3 regions of the Pseudomonas sp. OIL-1 genome follow, and region 2 is predicted to be linked to each of the others. Evidence: predicted binding sites of a transcription regulator. Region 2 holds the regulator's gene; each other region holds the start of a gene.

Region 1 (5,111 bases), 1.2 Mb from region 2:
CCGGCAAGCTACGCTCGCGGAATGCTGCTCGTTCTTCGGCGGTGAGGTAAATCAGCTCGATATCGCTGTTCTCGGTAATGATATCCAGGCGCTCGGTGTTCAGACGCGTCTGCACGTCATGAATATATGGCACCAGTTCAACCACTACTTCTTCGATAAGATCCTTGCGCTCGTCAGACAGATTCTCGTACCACGACTGATTGGCCATGAAGGTGGCAATAAACTGCGCCTGGTTGGCGAAGATCATGTAATCCTGGACCTGATAGAAGTCCATTTCCTGGTGAGCGAATACCGGCTGAATGTTGCCGTCAAGCTGGCCCAACTGCAGGCCGCTATATAGCTCGCCATATTCCATGGTGGTCGGGTCGGCCCCATAAGCGCTGTATGTTTCGTTCAGCAAACGGTTATCCATGGTGCGAATGGCCAGGCCCTGGAAATCTTCAGGCGTACGGATTGCCGTGTTCGCAGTCCAGACCTGCCAGCCTTCCGGCACGATTGCTAAAGGGTGCAGATCACGTTCATTGAATGCTTCGATAAGAGCGGAATGCTTGCGAAAATCGGGATGATTGAGCACTTCAGCATTTTTCTTTTCGTCATCGGTCAGCACGAAGTTCAGGCTGAACAACTGCGATTCAGGAACAGTACCACCGAGAAAGCCCGAGCCAAATGCCATTTCGATCGAGCCTGCCTGGACCTGATCATAAATATCAGTCAAACCGCCAAGCTGACCATAAGGAAACAGTTCCACCTCGACTTCGCCGTTTGTTTTCTCACTGATCAGTTCCGCGAACTGCGCGCCGTATTCGTATTGGACACTGCCTTCGATCTCTTCCAGACCAATTCGCCACACCTCGACCTGGCCGGGTTCCGGTTGTGCCTCAGGGCCCGTTTCGGCTGTTTCTTGCTCATCTGAGCCACACGCCGCCAATACCAGGGCTGCTGCCCCAACTACTCCATTACGCCAGTTCATGGAACGCTCCTTATCGATTGTTCTGCTTAACCGTTTTTAACCTTATCACAAGGTCGTCATATGTCCACGTCGTGCAAAAACCCGAATCATGAGTTAAGGTCAAAAAAGGAAACTGGACGCGAAGTCGGTGCAACGTGGCCAGTTACCACTGCATTGACTACAGAATGAAAGTAAATATCCCGACGTTAATATTTACGCCCGGGTAGTGCCTGACCAGGCCATGGAGAGGATCAACAGATGCCCGAGCCTGCCGACAGGTCGGACAACCACTCGTTCAAGGCGTTGCTGAGCAAAGCTCTGCGCGCCCTGGATCGAATTGCAGAACACATCGAGAAAACCATACTGGGTTGCAGCGTGCTGTTTCTGGCGGGTCTGTTGATTGCTCATGTTCTCGGGCGCCAGCTGCTGGGAACCGGCGTAACCGGTCAGGTGGAACTGACTCAGATGAGTCTGATCATCATGACCTTCGCCGGATTGGGCTATGCCGTTCGACGCGCCCGGCACATCTCTATGTCAGCCTTCTACGACCAGCTCAAGGGCACGCCCCGCAAGATTCTGCTGGTCACCATTTCCTTGTCGACCGGCGCACTGATGTTCTTCTTCGCCTGGCACGCCTGGGACTATGTTATGGCCATTCACGGTCGCGGCCGCACCTCTTCCGCCTTACAAATCCCGTTGTGGATCCCCTACCTCATGGCGCCGGTGGGCTTTGCTCTGGCGGGCATTCAGTATTGGCTCACTGCGATACGCAACATGATCTCCAAGGGCATCTACCGGTCATTCAATGAGAAAGAAGCTTACGATGAAGTACCCGACTCAGCCCTCTAGACGGGTGATCAATCCATGCTGACCCTTACTGTCATCGTTATGGTGGTGTTGCTGCTGCTTGGCTTCCCCATGCTGGTTCCGCTGCTCGCAGCGAGCCTGATGCTGCTGTTCCTCGAGCTGGACATGAACAACGTAAGCCTGCTGATGGGCCAGATGATCAGTGGCGTTCAGTCCTGGGCACTGGCCGCCGTTCCGCTGTTCATCTTCGCTGCCGATGTAATGACCCGAGGCCACACTTCCCAGCGCCTGCTTGATCTGGTGCAAAGCTTCGTTGGCCATTTGCGTGGCGGCTTGCCCATTACCACTGCTGCCAGCTGTACATTGTTTGGAGCAGTCTCGGGTTCGACCCAGGCCACCGTCGTTGCAATGGGTGGACCGATGCGGCCAAAGTTGCTCGAAAAAGGCTATTCCGACAGTTTCTCCCTGGCTCTGATCATCAATGCCAGCGATATCGCCCTGCTGATTCCACCCAGTATCGGCATGATCATCTATGGCGTGGTATCCGGCGCCTCGATCGGCAATCTGTTCATTGCCGGCATCCTGCCCGGCTTGCTGATTCTGCTGATGTTCTCCGTCTATTGCTGGGCAGCCTCTATACGCATGGGTATTGCGCCTGAGCCCCGTTCCGGCTGGGCGACTCGTTGGGCAGCAATGAAAAAGGCCGTACTGCCCCTGGGCTTTCCGCTGGTTGTGGTCGGCGGCATTTACGGAGGCATTTTCAGTCCCACTGAGGCGGCGGCTATTGCCGTGCTCTATGCGCTGGTGCTGGAGATCGTCATTCTGCGTGCGGTCAAGATCAGCGAGATCTGGGATGTAGCGCTTTCGACCGGTCTGATCACGGCCGTGGTCTTCATTCTGGTAGCAGCCGGGACGGCTTTCACCTATACCATCTCGTTCGCCGGCATACCCCAGGCGATACTCGGGCCGATAATCGAGGCGATCGGTGACAGTCAGCTGCTGGTGCTTGGGCTGATCGCGATCTCCTTCTTTATTGGCTGCATGTTTGTCGATCCCATCGTGGTCATCCTGATTCTCACCCCTCTGTTCAAGCCCGCTGTGGACGCAGCCGGACTCGACCCAGTGCATGTAGGTGTTATCGTGACCCTGCAGGCGGCGATCGGCTCCGCCACGCCCCCGTTCGGCTGCGACATCTTCACTGCAATGGCCATCTTCCGGCGCCCCTACTTTGACGTTATCAAGGGCACGCCACCCTTCATTTTCATCCTCCTGCTGGCCACCGTTCTGTTGATATTCTTCCCTCAGATATCACTCTGGCTGCCCTCATTGTCTGATTCATGAGGGCGCGTTAACCAGAGCCCGGCATTGCCCTCAGGTCTCGTAGCGCATAACAAAAAAATCACGCTCTCTCCCCTTCGGTTATTTCCTGGCCTGCCGATATGTCTATATAGTGGCGAAACCCAATCAGCGGTATCGCTTGCTTGATAGGCAGAAAACGCAACCCATGATGCGTTATGAGGAAATTATGAACGCGACGGAAACCGCACCCAAGAACGGCCTTGCACCGAATCTTCCCCGTATGTCCCGAGCGGGCATTTGTCTGGCGTTGTGTCTCTGCCAACTCTTCTTCACCGGCACACTGATATGGCTAGCCGATGGTGTGCTATTGGTGATGGCCGTTCTTCTTACCCCGGTAGCTCTCTATCTGATTCTGCAGTCGCGCTCAAACCAGGACGATGCAGGTAATATGGTGGGCCGTCTGGCCGTAACCAACAGCAAGCAGATCGACCTGCGCCAGCTCGAGTCGAGCGGTTCGCAGGAGCACGAAGCTACCCGCATGTTCAATGCTCTGAACGAGCGGTTACGCACGGTTATGCTCGACCTGCAAACCAGCAGCTTGCGAACCGCTCTGGCATCGGCGAACAGTCGCCTGCTGGCAGAAAAAGCTGCGAAGGATGCGGGTCTCCAGCAGCAGCTATCCGAACTGATATTCCACGCCAGCGAGCAGACGACCGTCGCGCTGCAGGATATTTCCTCTCGCGCGTCCGACATTACCGCAGTCAACAGGCGCAACCTTGAGCTGGCCCGCGAATCGAAACAGCAGATGGGCGATGCGCGGCAGAACATGCAGCTGGTCAGCGAGTCGATGAATGGCTTTAAAGGCAACATCAACGCGTTGACTGCCACCTCGACCAAAATTCGGGAAATCCTGAATACGGTTCAGGACTTCTCCGCACAAACCAATATGCTGGCGCTGAACGCGGCCATCGAAGCGGCGCGCGCCGGCGAACAGGGCCGCGGCTTCGCCGTGGTTGCGGACGAGGTGCGCAGTCTCTCGTTCAAGGTGGGCAGTGCCGCCGAGCAGATCACGCAGCTCATGGAGCAGATGACCAAAGCCATGTCAGGAGCGGAGCAGCAGACCCTCGGCATGCTCGAACAGACCGAAACCACCGGACTGGCCGTCAGCACCGCAGCCGACCAGTTCAATGCCATGGTGGAAGATTTCCAGCAAGCCAATGATGACCTGCTGATGGTCAGCAGCGCCCTCGAAGAACTTACCGCGACAAATGCCGAGACACTGAAGCACGGCGGCGAAATTCGCGAGCTTAGCGTCACCATCAGCAAATGCATGGAAGACACCTTCAGCCAGGCCGACGCTCTGCGCGACAACACTCACTTCACCCTGCGATCGCTGGCGGGCTTCCGTCTCGGTGAAGGTAATATGGAGGGAGTTACCCAGCGGCTTATGCAGCGCAGGGACGAACTGCAGGGCCGGCTGAATGATCTGGCTCGTGCAGGCGTCGACCTGTTCGATCAGCGTTACACACCAATTGCCGGCACCAACCCGCCCAAGCATGACGTGAGCTGGGCAGACGCCTTCATCAAACAGGTCCGTCCGCTGCTGGACGAATGGGACCAGGGCGGCAAGGACGGCATCGTGTATATGGCGGCGGTCAATGACAAGGGCTATCTGGCGACCAGCCGCAGCGCGTCGTCACAGCCCGCTACCGGAGACCCGAAGGTTGATGCTGCGCGCAGCAACTTCAAACGCTTCGCTGTCACCAACGCTGCCGATCTGCACTTCCTGACGTCGTGCACCTATATGAATATGGGCACCTTCGTACTGCCCGGCACTTCCACCATTGTGTTTGTGCTGTATGTACCGATCGAGGTGAACGGGCGGCGTTGGGGAACCATGTCGGCGGCCGTTCTGCCCACGGCGCTGGGGATTTAGCCGCTACCCGCGTCCTTCAACAAACTGCAAGCAGGCCGTCGCGGCCTGGCCGATCATCGCCTGCTGCGTCTGGCCGCTGGCTTTCAGAGGCTTGAAGTCATGGTCGCCAGTGTCCAGCCA
Region 2 (5,111 bases):
GCAGAATATGATCGCCTTCCTGTTCGGCAGCGAGCACTACTTTGCCCACGCGCGATTTGCCAGCGGCTTCGCGCTCGTCGGGCATCTCTACCCCATGGTCGACCGAATTGCGTACCAGGTGGACCAGCGGATCGGCCAGCGCCTCGACCAGGTTCTTGTCGAGATCGGTATCTTCACCGACCAATTCGAGCGTAATTTCTTTCTTGAGGGTGCGGGCCAGATCGCGCACCACGCGCGGGAAGCGGCCAAACACCTTCTTGATCGGCTGCATGCGGGTCTTCATCACGGATGACTGCAGATCGGCCGTCACCACATCGAGATTACCCACGGCCTTGCTCAGCTCTTCGCCGCCGGTGCTCGCACCCAGACGCACCAGGCGATTGCGCACCAGCACCAGCTCGCCGACCAGATTCATGATCTCGTCGAGTCGTGCTGTATCTACACGCACGGTGGTTTCTGCAGGGTGCGCATCGGCAGTGGCCGGCGCCTTTGCTGCAGCGGGCTCGGCCTGCTTGCCTGATGCAGGCGCAGGGGCGGGAGCGGGTGCAGGAGCTGGCCGGGAATCGGGCCTGGCAGCGACCGCAGCTGCGGCATCCGAAACTGTTTCGACTTCGTTCTTGCCCGGCGCTTTGCCGTTGCCATGCAGTTGATCCAGCAGGGCTTCGAATTCGTCATCGGTAATATGCTCGGAACCCACCGAGTCCGCAGCGGGTTCGGCTTCGGAGCCAGCTTGCGCCGCGTCTGTCGCGCCCGGCCCTTTGCCGGTGCCGTGCAGTTGATCCAGCAAGGCTTCAAATTCGTCGTCGGTAATGGCGTCGTCAGACGCGCCGGTGTCCGGTGTCGATGCGCTTGCAGCGGCCGCTACGGCCGCAACGGGCGGTTTACCGGCGCCGTGCAGTTGATCAAGCAACGCTTCAAACTCTTCGTCCGTTATCTCATCGCTATCGCTATCGCTACTGCCTGTATCCGCATTGCCGGCAGACACGGGCAAAGCGGATTCAACGGCCTCAGCAGAGGGCTCTGCCTGTAACGCATCCAGAAGTTTCTCGAACTCGTCGTCGGTGATGTCGCCTTCGCCGCCCGCCGCTTCCGGGACATTCACGGCAGTCGCTTCAACAGCCTGATTCGACGTGACAGGATCAGGGCTCGGGCTCGCCGCAGCGGGTTTCGCCAACAAGGCCAGCGCCTCAAGCAACGCCGGCTCGGCCGGCGTGGGCGCCTCGCCTTCACGCACCTCGGCAAACATGCTGTTGACTGAATCGAGCGCCTGCAGGACGACGTCCATCAATTCGGAGGTAACCGAACGTTCGCCCTTGCGCAGGATATCGAAAACGTTCTCTGCGATATGGCAGCAGCCAACCAGCGCGTCCAGCTGGAGGAAACCCGCCCCGCCTTTTACCGTGTGAAAGCCGCGAAAGATCGCGTTGAGCAAATCGGCGTCGTCCGGACGGTTTTCCAGTTCTACCAACTGCTCGGACAACTGCTCCAGGATCTCTCCGGCTTCCACCAGAAAGTCCTGAAGGATTTCCTCATCCGCGTCGAAACTCATGCATGTACTCCCTTAAAAACCAAGACTGGACAGAAGATCATCAACTTCGTCTTGTCCAGACACTACGTCTTCCCTTATATCGGCATGAATCTGCGGACCTTCACCTTTTTCTGGTGCTTTTTTCGGCTTCACGCCGTCGCCATGCTCGATGCCAGCAAGGCGATCGACCTGCCCTGCCATGCGCACCAGACTCACCAGACTTTCCTCGACATCGTGAACCAGCGTGGTCACACGCTTGATGACCTGACCAGTCAGGTCCTGATAATCCTGAGCGATCATGATGTCGTTCAGATGTGTCGAAACTGTTGTCGCGGACTGCTCGGTCTTGGTCAGAAATTCTCCAATGCGTCGGGACAGGTCACGGAACTCATCGGCAGCCATTTCCCTGCGCTGCAGACGCGCCCATTCGAGGCGCAGCGCGGCAGCTTCTTCACCGATTTCGGCAACGAAGGGCGTACTGCTTTCCACCAGGTCCATGGTGCGATTGGCGGCCTTGTCGGTGAGCTGCACGACATAATCAAGACGGTCCGAGGCGTCGGAAATCTTCGAGGCTTCGCCGCCATCGCCGAGCGCGTGGGATGTATCGATCTGGAAATTCACGATAGCGTTGTGTAACGCCCGGGTAAGCTGCCCGACCTCGTGGTAGAGCCCGCGGTCACGGGCCTGATTGATTGAGTGCACCACCAGTACTGCTTCGCTGAAGTTACCACTCTCAAGGTGATCAACGAGCTGCAGAGCATGCTCCTTGAGGGAATGTTCAAATTGCTGAGCAGTCGCCTGGCCGGGATCCTTGCTTAAAGCCATCTTCTGATACCCCGGTTGATTATTTCGGCTGGACGCGTTCGAAAATCTTTTCGATTTTTTCTTTGAGCGCCTGGGCGGTGAAAGGCTTCACCACGTAGCCACTCACGCCTGCTTGCGCGGCCTCGATAATCTGATCGCGCTTGGCTTCAGCAGTGACCATCAACACCGGAAGATGCTTCAGACGGTCGTCGGCCCGGACAGCTCTGAGCAGATCAATTCCACTCATACCCGGCATATTCCAGTCAGTGACCAGAAAGTCGAAATTACCGCTCTGCAACATCGGCAACGCGGTGTTGCCATCGTCGGCCTCCGCGGTATTGGTGAACCCGAGGTCACGCAGTAGGTTCTTGATGATGCGCCTCATCGTCGAGAAATCGTCGACGATCAGAATTTTCATATTCTTGTCCAAGTAGACCTCCGTACAAACCAGATAAAAGTGCAGGTTCGCACTCTGCTAAATTCATGTCTCCGAGCCAGAATGACTCAGCAAGTAAAACGCGCGCAGTGTACCGAAGCTGCTCAGCCAGCGGGCAACTCAGGCACCGTCGCTATATAGCCGGACCAGAGATCCGACTATCAATATTCGTTCTTCCAGGCAACCAGACGTGCCCGCAGCCGGGCTGCGCACTGCGTGTGCAGCTGGCTCACCCTCGACTCGCTCACACCCAGCACCGCGCCGATCTCCTTGAGGTTCAGCTCTTCGTCGTAATACAGGGAAAGCACCAGTCGCTCACGCTCAGGAAGGCCTTCGATGGCCTCGACCAGCGCGCCACGAAACCGCTCATCCAGCAGCTCGCCCTGAGGTTCACCTTCAGCGTGGACATCCGCCGCCGCGCCGGACTCGAGCAGATCCTCGAAGCTGAACAGTTTGCTGCCGGCCGTGTCGCCCAGAATCGCGTAGTAATCCTCAAGGCTCATCTCTAGTTCGGCCGCAACCTCCTGATCTTTAGCGTCGCGACCAAGCCTGGCTTCCACCGCGCGAATGGCATCACTGACCATACGCGTATTGCGGTGGACCGACCGAGGCGCCCAGTCGCCCTTGCGAACCTCATCCAGCATGGCACCACGAATGCGGATACCGGCGTAGGTTTCAAAGCTGGCACCCTTGGAATGATCGAATTTGCGCGAGGCCTCGAGCAGACCGATCATGCCGGCCTGCATCAGATCTTCCACCTGGACGCTGGACGGCAAGCGCCCGAGCAGGTGATAGGCAATGCGCTTGACCAGGGGAGCAAACTGCTCGACCAACAGATCCTGCTGACCCGCTGCAAGTTGGGTACGGTTGTACATATAGGCTCCACTGGCGGACGCGATCATGACTCTGCCCCCGAATGCTGGACCAGGCGCTCAACAAAGAATTCGAGATGGCCCCGAGGATTGACCGGCAGCGGCCAGGAATCAATTTTCTGCGCAATGCCGCGAATGGCCAGCGAGGCCTTGCTACGCGGAAAGGCGTCAAAAACCGCGCGCTGTTTCTGCACCGCTTTGCGCACCGATTCGTCGTAGGGCACCGCGCCGACGTATTGCAGCGCCACATCCAGGAAACGGTCCGTGACCTTGGTCAGTTTGGCAAAAACGGTGCGGCCTTCCTGCGGCGTATTGACCATGTTAGCCAGCACGCGGAAGCGGGTCATGCCGTGATCGCGATTGAGCAACTTGATCAAGGCGTAGGCGTCGGTGATCGAGGTAGGTTCGTCGCATACCACGACAAGAACTTCCTGGGCAGCACGCACGAAGCTCACGACCGAGTCGCCTATCCCGGCGGCGGTGTCGACAATCAACACATCGATATTGTCGCCAATGTCGCTGAACGCCTGGATAAGGCCGGCGTGCTGCTGCTGGTTCAGGTTGACCATACGCGCTGCACCCGAGGCAGCGGGGACAATGCGGATGCCACCGGGGCCGTCGATCAGCACGTCTCGCAAGTCGCATTTGCCATCAAGCACGTCCGCGAGCGTAGCCTTGGGCTTGATACCCAACAGCACGTCCACGTTGGCGAGGCCAAGGTCGGCGTCGAGCAGTACGACCCGACGCCCCAACGCCGCCAGCGCCATGCTGAGGTTGACGGATACGTTGGTTTTGCCGATCCCGCCCTTGCCGCCGGTGACCGCGATAACCTGAACCGGATGATTGCTGCCCATCTGTGTGGATTACCTTGTAATAAGAATTCGTTTTAGGGTCTGTTGCCGTTTCATCGCGAGCCGCGTTGCTTGTCAAATGGCGCAAGGCCGGGCGGCGATCCGCAAGGCGCGGGACGCAGGTAATGGTTGTTCCCTTGCCAAGTCCCGCAACGCCGCATGGCGTCATTTGACGCGCAACCTAGGCGGCCCCACCCGAAGGGACGGGACCCGTTTGCCGCAGCACTGCGTTACTCGTCACTCATTTGGAACAACCACAAAAACGCCTGGAGCGCTTTTGCGCGTAAGCCCTGAAGGGGTGAAACACATGGATGTGTTGAACAAACTTCATTCCTCGCGCCTTGTTCTGCACCAAACGGGCCTCCGTCGCGGCCGCGATGAAACGGCAACAGACCCTCGCAAATCTGTAAAAACCGCGCCGCCCATGCTGCAGTGCATTCGTCGACAGCACGCTCTTGCGGTTCGCTTGCTGGATCGCACCTTTGAGGCGAAATGCAGCTGATCCCCGCCTCTTCAACCTGCGTGCAGTATACCTGCAAAGACATTGCCCATTGCCTCATCGGCAGGCGCTTCGCCAGCATTACTGGCCATGCTCACCGCACGACTGACCAGCTTGTGGC
Region 3 (5,111 bases), 1.5 Mb from region 2:
GCACGAAACCACCGCTGAAGCCTCGAGTCGATTCCACACGCTTGTACTCGCCCTTCAGCGTCACGCTGGGGGTGAGGCTGTAATTCAAGCCATAGGCCCAGGAAGACTGACGGCCTGGCTCACCCTTCTCATCCCGCTGAGAATAGGTTACATGCGGCAGGTAGTCACCAAAGCGGTGTCCAGCCATGACGTAGAAGGACTCAATGGTGCCGAGCGGACTCTGACGTTTGATCGCTTCAGCGTTGGTCAGCCAGCTGCCGTTGTCATACTGGTGACCCAGGGATTCGAACTTGCCTTTGAACTTGCCGAACATCTCGAGATCCAGGTCGGACTCGGTATAGCTGTAACGCAGCGTGCCAAGGTTCATGGTTGCCAGGCTTACGCTGCCGGTAACCACGTCCTTGTAATCCACGTCCAGCGGGCCGTCCAGGTTGTGAATGAATACCTCCCGGTCCGTCGCCTGGCCGTAACTGGCCTGGAAGTTCAGCGTGCCAAAGGAAACGGGCAAGCTGTACAGAGCATCGACGCCCTCGTAGTTGCTGACCGGCATCTGGCTATAGACTTCATCAGGCAGGCGTAGCCAGGGGTAGGCGTAACCCACATCAAGCGTCTCGGAGAACATGAACGCGCCAGGACGCAGGCGGCCTGCACGCAGAGTCAACTGGTCGTTCGCCTGGTAGGCCAGATAGGCCCATTCAACTTCCAGGTTCCACTGGTCCTGGTCAGCCTTGGCCACCGTCTGGATGGTTGCGCTGAGCCGGTCGGCTAAACCGTAGGAGAGCTGGCCGCCCAGTTTCGATAGCTGGTCGCCGCGCCAGGCGTCTGTGGTCTGGCCCTGAATGCCGTAGCCCTTGGCATCGTCGGCTCCACCGAGGTGTGTAATGGCTGCGGTACCGAATCCATTAAAACGATATTCTGCCGGCTCCAATGCCATGGCGGAGGTGCTTGCCAGGCAGACGGCCAGGCAGACGGCCAGGCCGAGTAGGTTGCGTTTGTTCATGGTTCTTCAAGCTCCGAGTAGTAGTGTTATGTGCGAAATTGTGCGGTGGCCGAACGCAGATTGTCCCCTGCTCCGACCAACTGCTCGCCAAGGCGGGCGGTGGCCCCGGCGCCGTGCGCGGTTGCTTGTGCGTCCTGCTGCAACACTTGGGTTTCTTGCTGGATGGAACTCGACAGCCCGATCTGCTCCTGGGTGAACTGGGCAATCCCGGCGTTGAGTTCGTCAATCTGGATGACGGTGCGGGCGATGGTCTCGAGCAGTTGTGTGGCTTCGACCGAACGCTCGATGCTTTCCCGGGACTTCTCGCCGTTGTTGTGCATGACGTTCAGCACGGTGTTGGCGCTGCTTTGCAGGCGCTGAATGATCTGTTGGATTTCTGCCGTCGACACGGCTGTCTTCTGCGCCAGGTTGCGCACTTCATCGGCGACCACAGCGAAACCGCGACCCTGCTCACCGGCACGGGCGGCTTCTATCGCGGCGTTGAGTGCGAGGAGGTTGGTCTGTTCGGCGATGCTGCGAATGACCGTCAGCACCGAGCCCACTTCCTGGGTTTCCTTTTCCAACTGCTGCATGGCCTGCACCGCGCTCATAACGCTGCTGCCCAGGTCGCTGACGCTGGTCGACAGATCGCCGATATGTTTGCGCGCCGTAACGGCCTGACTGGACGCGGAACCGGCTTCTTCGGATGCCTGTTTCGAGCGCCGCGCTACCTCCTGAATGCGGTCGGTCATGGTGAGAATGTCGCGGCTGATGGAGTTGGTGTGATGCTGCTGGGACTTGGCGCTTTCCTCGGAGCCCTGGGTCAGCCGGTATAGCTCATTGGAGACGTGCCCCAGCGGGCTGGCCGCCTCGATCACCTGGCGCATGGTGCCCTGCAAGGTGTCGAGGAAGCCGTTGAAGAGATGGATCATGGCGCCAATTTCGTCGTGCGCTTCGACATTGACGCGGCGCGTCAGATCACCGTCCCCGCTGGCGATGGCCTGCAGCGACTCGATGACGCCGCGGACATTTGTCATCACGCTGCGGATCACCGTCCAGGCAGCCAGCGACACCAGCACCAGCAAGCCCAAGCTGAGGATGATACCCAGACGGGTGGTCTCGGCATTGTTCTCGCGAGTTTCCGCTAGCGTTCGTTCGAAGTCCTGATAGGCATTGCTGCGGAACGCGGCGGCGAGCTTCTGGGTTTGCGCGAGATCGGAGGCCATCCGGTCAAGGCTGGAGCGCAGGTCATCAAAGGAGGCGCTGCCGCTGATTAATTGGTCCGACGCGCTGAGAGCGTTGCCAGAATAGGTCAGCACGGCCTGGCGCCAGGCCTGCAGATCCTGGAGGCGCTGTGGCTGGTTTTGCAGCAAATTCGCGAGCGCCGCCTGTTGGGTAGCGATCTCCTGGAGAACCTCGCGCGCTTCGCCGAGAATCGTTTGCTCACCGGCTGCAACAGCGTTGTTGAGCAAGCCGGGCAGGCGCGAAAACTGGAAGATCACCGCATCGGCCTTTTCCAGCGTGGGGTAGCTTTGGGACTCCAGCGATTCCAGTCGATTATCGGTGGCGGACAATTGCAGCGACGTGTAAGCGACATATAGAACGAGGCCGAGCATGGCGACGGCTGGCGGCATGGCCAGTTTGAGATTCAGTGACAGATTCTTGAGCATTTCCGGCCCCCAGGTGAGATGCGAACTAACGAAGCTGAAGTGAAATTGAACAGTAACTGGAAAAATGTTCACTAAGCTGTCGGGGTTTTCGGCCGAAAAGGGCAGGACTTTAGCGCTGTGTAACGATTTGTAGTCGCAGGGAGGGAATGATCTGAACTGGGCAGGGAAAAATCCTGCCTTCAGTCACGGTGCGTCGGCAGACCAGGTGTGATCGGCAGCGTAGTTAGAAGGCGTGGTCAGGAGGCGTCGATGGGTGAGGGCCAGGTGCCGTTGTTCATGAGCGCGTCGAATGCCTCGGTCATCTCGCTGGCCGGGTAGGGATAGTCGTGACGCACCCACCATAACCAGAGCCCGATGAGCGCGCCCACAAAGCAGCGCACTGCCACTTCGCCGCGTAGCTCGTCCGCTTGGTAAAAGCCTTGCTTGCGGTAATGTTCGCGAACCTGAATGAGGAGGATGCTTTCCAGGTGAGCGAGGATGACGGACTGGGAAGGGCTGTTGAAAAACGAGGTGGTGAGGGAGGCATGCCGCTCGGTGGCTATGAACAGCCAGGTCGATGCATCCAGTACAACGCGCTTATGTCCTGATACATCGACCACCCGGGTAGGCGGCGTGCCGATGCTCTCGTAACCGGCAACCAGAAGGTCTTCCTTGTCACGGAAGTGAGCGTAGAAGGTTGATCGCGCAACTCCGGCGCGCTCGAACAACTCCTGCACGGTTATATCTCTGAAGTCCTTTTCCAGTGCCAGTCGGTACATGGTATCGAGTAGCCGCTCCCGGGTGCGCCGGGCTCTCGCCTTGTGGCGATCACCGATTGGATCTTCATCGTTGCTGTGTTCCGGGGGGGCTGGCAAAGGCGCGTTCCTGCTGGTCTCTTAAGCGAGAGGGTCTCGCGAGATGAGGCTCAGGTCCGAGACTGACACAGGCAGCGTGGGCCGGGCAAGTTAAACCCTATTGCGGATTCTGTATTAGAAATCGAACGGATGTGGGATTCCGTCTGTTGTGGCGCAAATTGGTGCGGCTCTACACTCATCTGCGTCAGCAATAAAAACCGGACAATAATAATGAATACCGATAGCGTGACCAATGCGATACCGTCCAATGTGCCTGCTCATCTGGTCCAGGATTTCGACCTTTGGGCTGCGCTTACCGCGCAGGGCGAAAACGCCTATGCCTGGGCCGCCAAGTTGCATGAGAGCATGCCACCCATCTTCTGGGTGCCGAGCCTGGGATTTCTGCCGGGCACCTGGATTCCGCGTCGTTCAAAGGATCTGCGGCGCATCCTCCAGGATCCCGAGACCTTTAGCAGCGCTGGCTTGACGCCGTATCCCATGCTGCTGGGCGAAAGCTGGCGCCTGGCGCCGCTTGAAGTCGACCCGCCGGTTCATGCCAAGTACCGCGCCCTGTTGAATCCTCTGTTCACGCCAAAAAAAGTCAATGCGTTGGAAGAGGATATCCGCCAGTTGGCTACCCAGCTTATAGACGACATCGCTCAGACAGGGCGCTGCGACTTTAATGAAGACTTCGCCAAGCCGTTCCCGACGTTGATTTTTCTCAAGCTGATGGGCTGGCCGCTGGCGGACCGACCGCTGTTTCAACACTGGACCCAGACGCTGATCAAGAGCTCGGATCCCCAGGTGGTGACGGACAATGCACGCGAAATTACTGGTTGGATTCGGGCACGCATCGCCGAATGCCGGGCCAATCCCGGCGATGATTTCACCAGCTACCTGCTGGCTAGTCAGATTGACGGCCGGCCGCTGACCGATGACGAAATGCTCGGCATCAACTTTCTGATATTTATCGGTGGGCTGGATACCGTTACCTCAACGATCGGACTGTTCTTTCGCCATCTGGCGCGCAATCCAGAGCAGCAGGCGCAACTGCGCGCCGACCCGTCGCTGATCCCGGATGCGGTGGAAGAGATGCTGCGTTCCTATTCCATCGTCAATATGCGCCGTACCGTGACCCGGGATGTGCAGATCGGCGAGGCGACGATGAAAAAGGGCGACATTGTGCTGATCAGTACCGAGTTGGCCAACCTCGATCCTGAAGTGTTCGACCAGCCGGAAAAGGTCGACTTCCTGCGTAGCGCTGGGCATGCACCACACATGGCCTTCTCTTATGGCGTGCACCGCTGTGTAGGGTCGCACCTGGCCCGTCGCGAACTGCGTATTGCGCTAGAACTCTGGCTGACCAAGGTGCCACCGTTCCGCATCGCAACCGGTACCACGCCGCGTTTCAACGCCTTCGGCATATTCGGGATGGAAGAGCTGCATCTGGAATGGGATGTGGAGGAAACCAGATGAAAATTATCATCGACAACAAGGCCTGTGCCGGACACGCGCGCTGCAATGAGGTCGCGCCGGGGCTTTATGAGCTCGATGACAACGGCTACATCAGTACCGCTGGCTTCGACGTCGAGGTCGGGCAGCAGGCCCTTGCCCGGCGCGGCGCCAGGG

What was found. Region 2 encodes FliA, which starts transcription of late flagellar genes. Its sites were predicted from a motif close to CTAAAGTTTNNNNNNNNNNNGCCGNTAA; they were not measured.
Region 1: a site for FliA is predicted at 3,170-3,197, ahead of G3M63_RS12160 (methyl-accepting chemotaxis protein). Genes of this name have one in related genera too.
Region 3: a site for FliA is predicted at 2,735-2,762, ahead of G3M63_RS10725 (methyl-accepting chemotaxis protein). Genes of this name have one in related genera too.

What each region holds. Positions count from the first base shown of each region.
Region 1 covers NZ_CP048629.1:2,599,695-2,604,805, reverse strand. Annotated here, with positions in the region: gene dctP (TRAP transporter substrate-binding protein DctP) at 1-970, opposite strand, end outside; gene G3M63_RS12170 (TRAP transporter small permease) at 1,208-1,798, shown strand; gene G3M63_RS12165 (TRAP transporter large permease) at 1,814-3,097, shown strand; gene G3M63_RS12160 (methyl-accepting chemotaxis protein) at 3,261-4,991, shown strand; gene G3M63_RS12155 (alpha/beta family hydrolase) at 4,995-5,111, opposite strand, start outside.
Region 2 covers NZ_CP048629.1:3,805,479-3,810,589, forward strand. Annotated here, with positions in the region: gene G3M63_RS17490 (chemotaxis protein CheA) at 1-1,549, opposite strand, end outside; gene G3M63_RS17495 (protein phosphatase CheZ) at 1,562-2,353, opposite strand; gene G3M63_RS17500 (chemotaxis response regulator CheY) at 2,373-2,750, opposite strand; gene G3M63_RS17505 (RNA polymerase sigma factor FliA) at 2,930-3,667, opposite strand; gene fleN (flagellar synthesis regulator FleN) at 3,667-4,494, opposite strand; gene flhF (flagellar biosynthesis protein FlhF) at 5,005-5,111, opposite strand, start outside.
Region 3 covers NZ_CP048629.1:2,294,892-2,300,002, forward strand. Annotated here, with positions in the region: gene G3M63_RS10720 (porin) at 1-1,000, opposite strand, end outside; gene G3M63_RS10725 (methyl-accepting chemotaxis protein) at 1,027-2,649, opposite strand; gene G3M63_RS10730 (TetR/AcrR family transcriptional regulator) at 2,886-3,503, opposite strand; gene G3M63_RS10735 (cytochrome P450) at 3,714-4,958, shown strand; gene G3M63_RS10740 (ferredoxin) at 4,955-5,111, shown strand, end outside.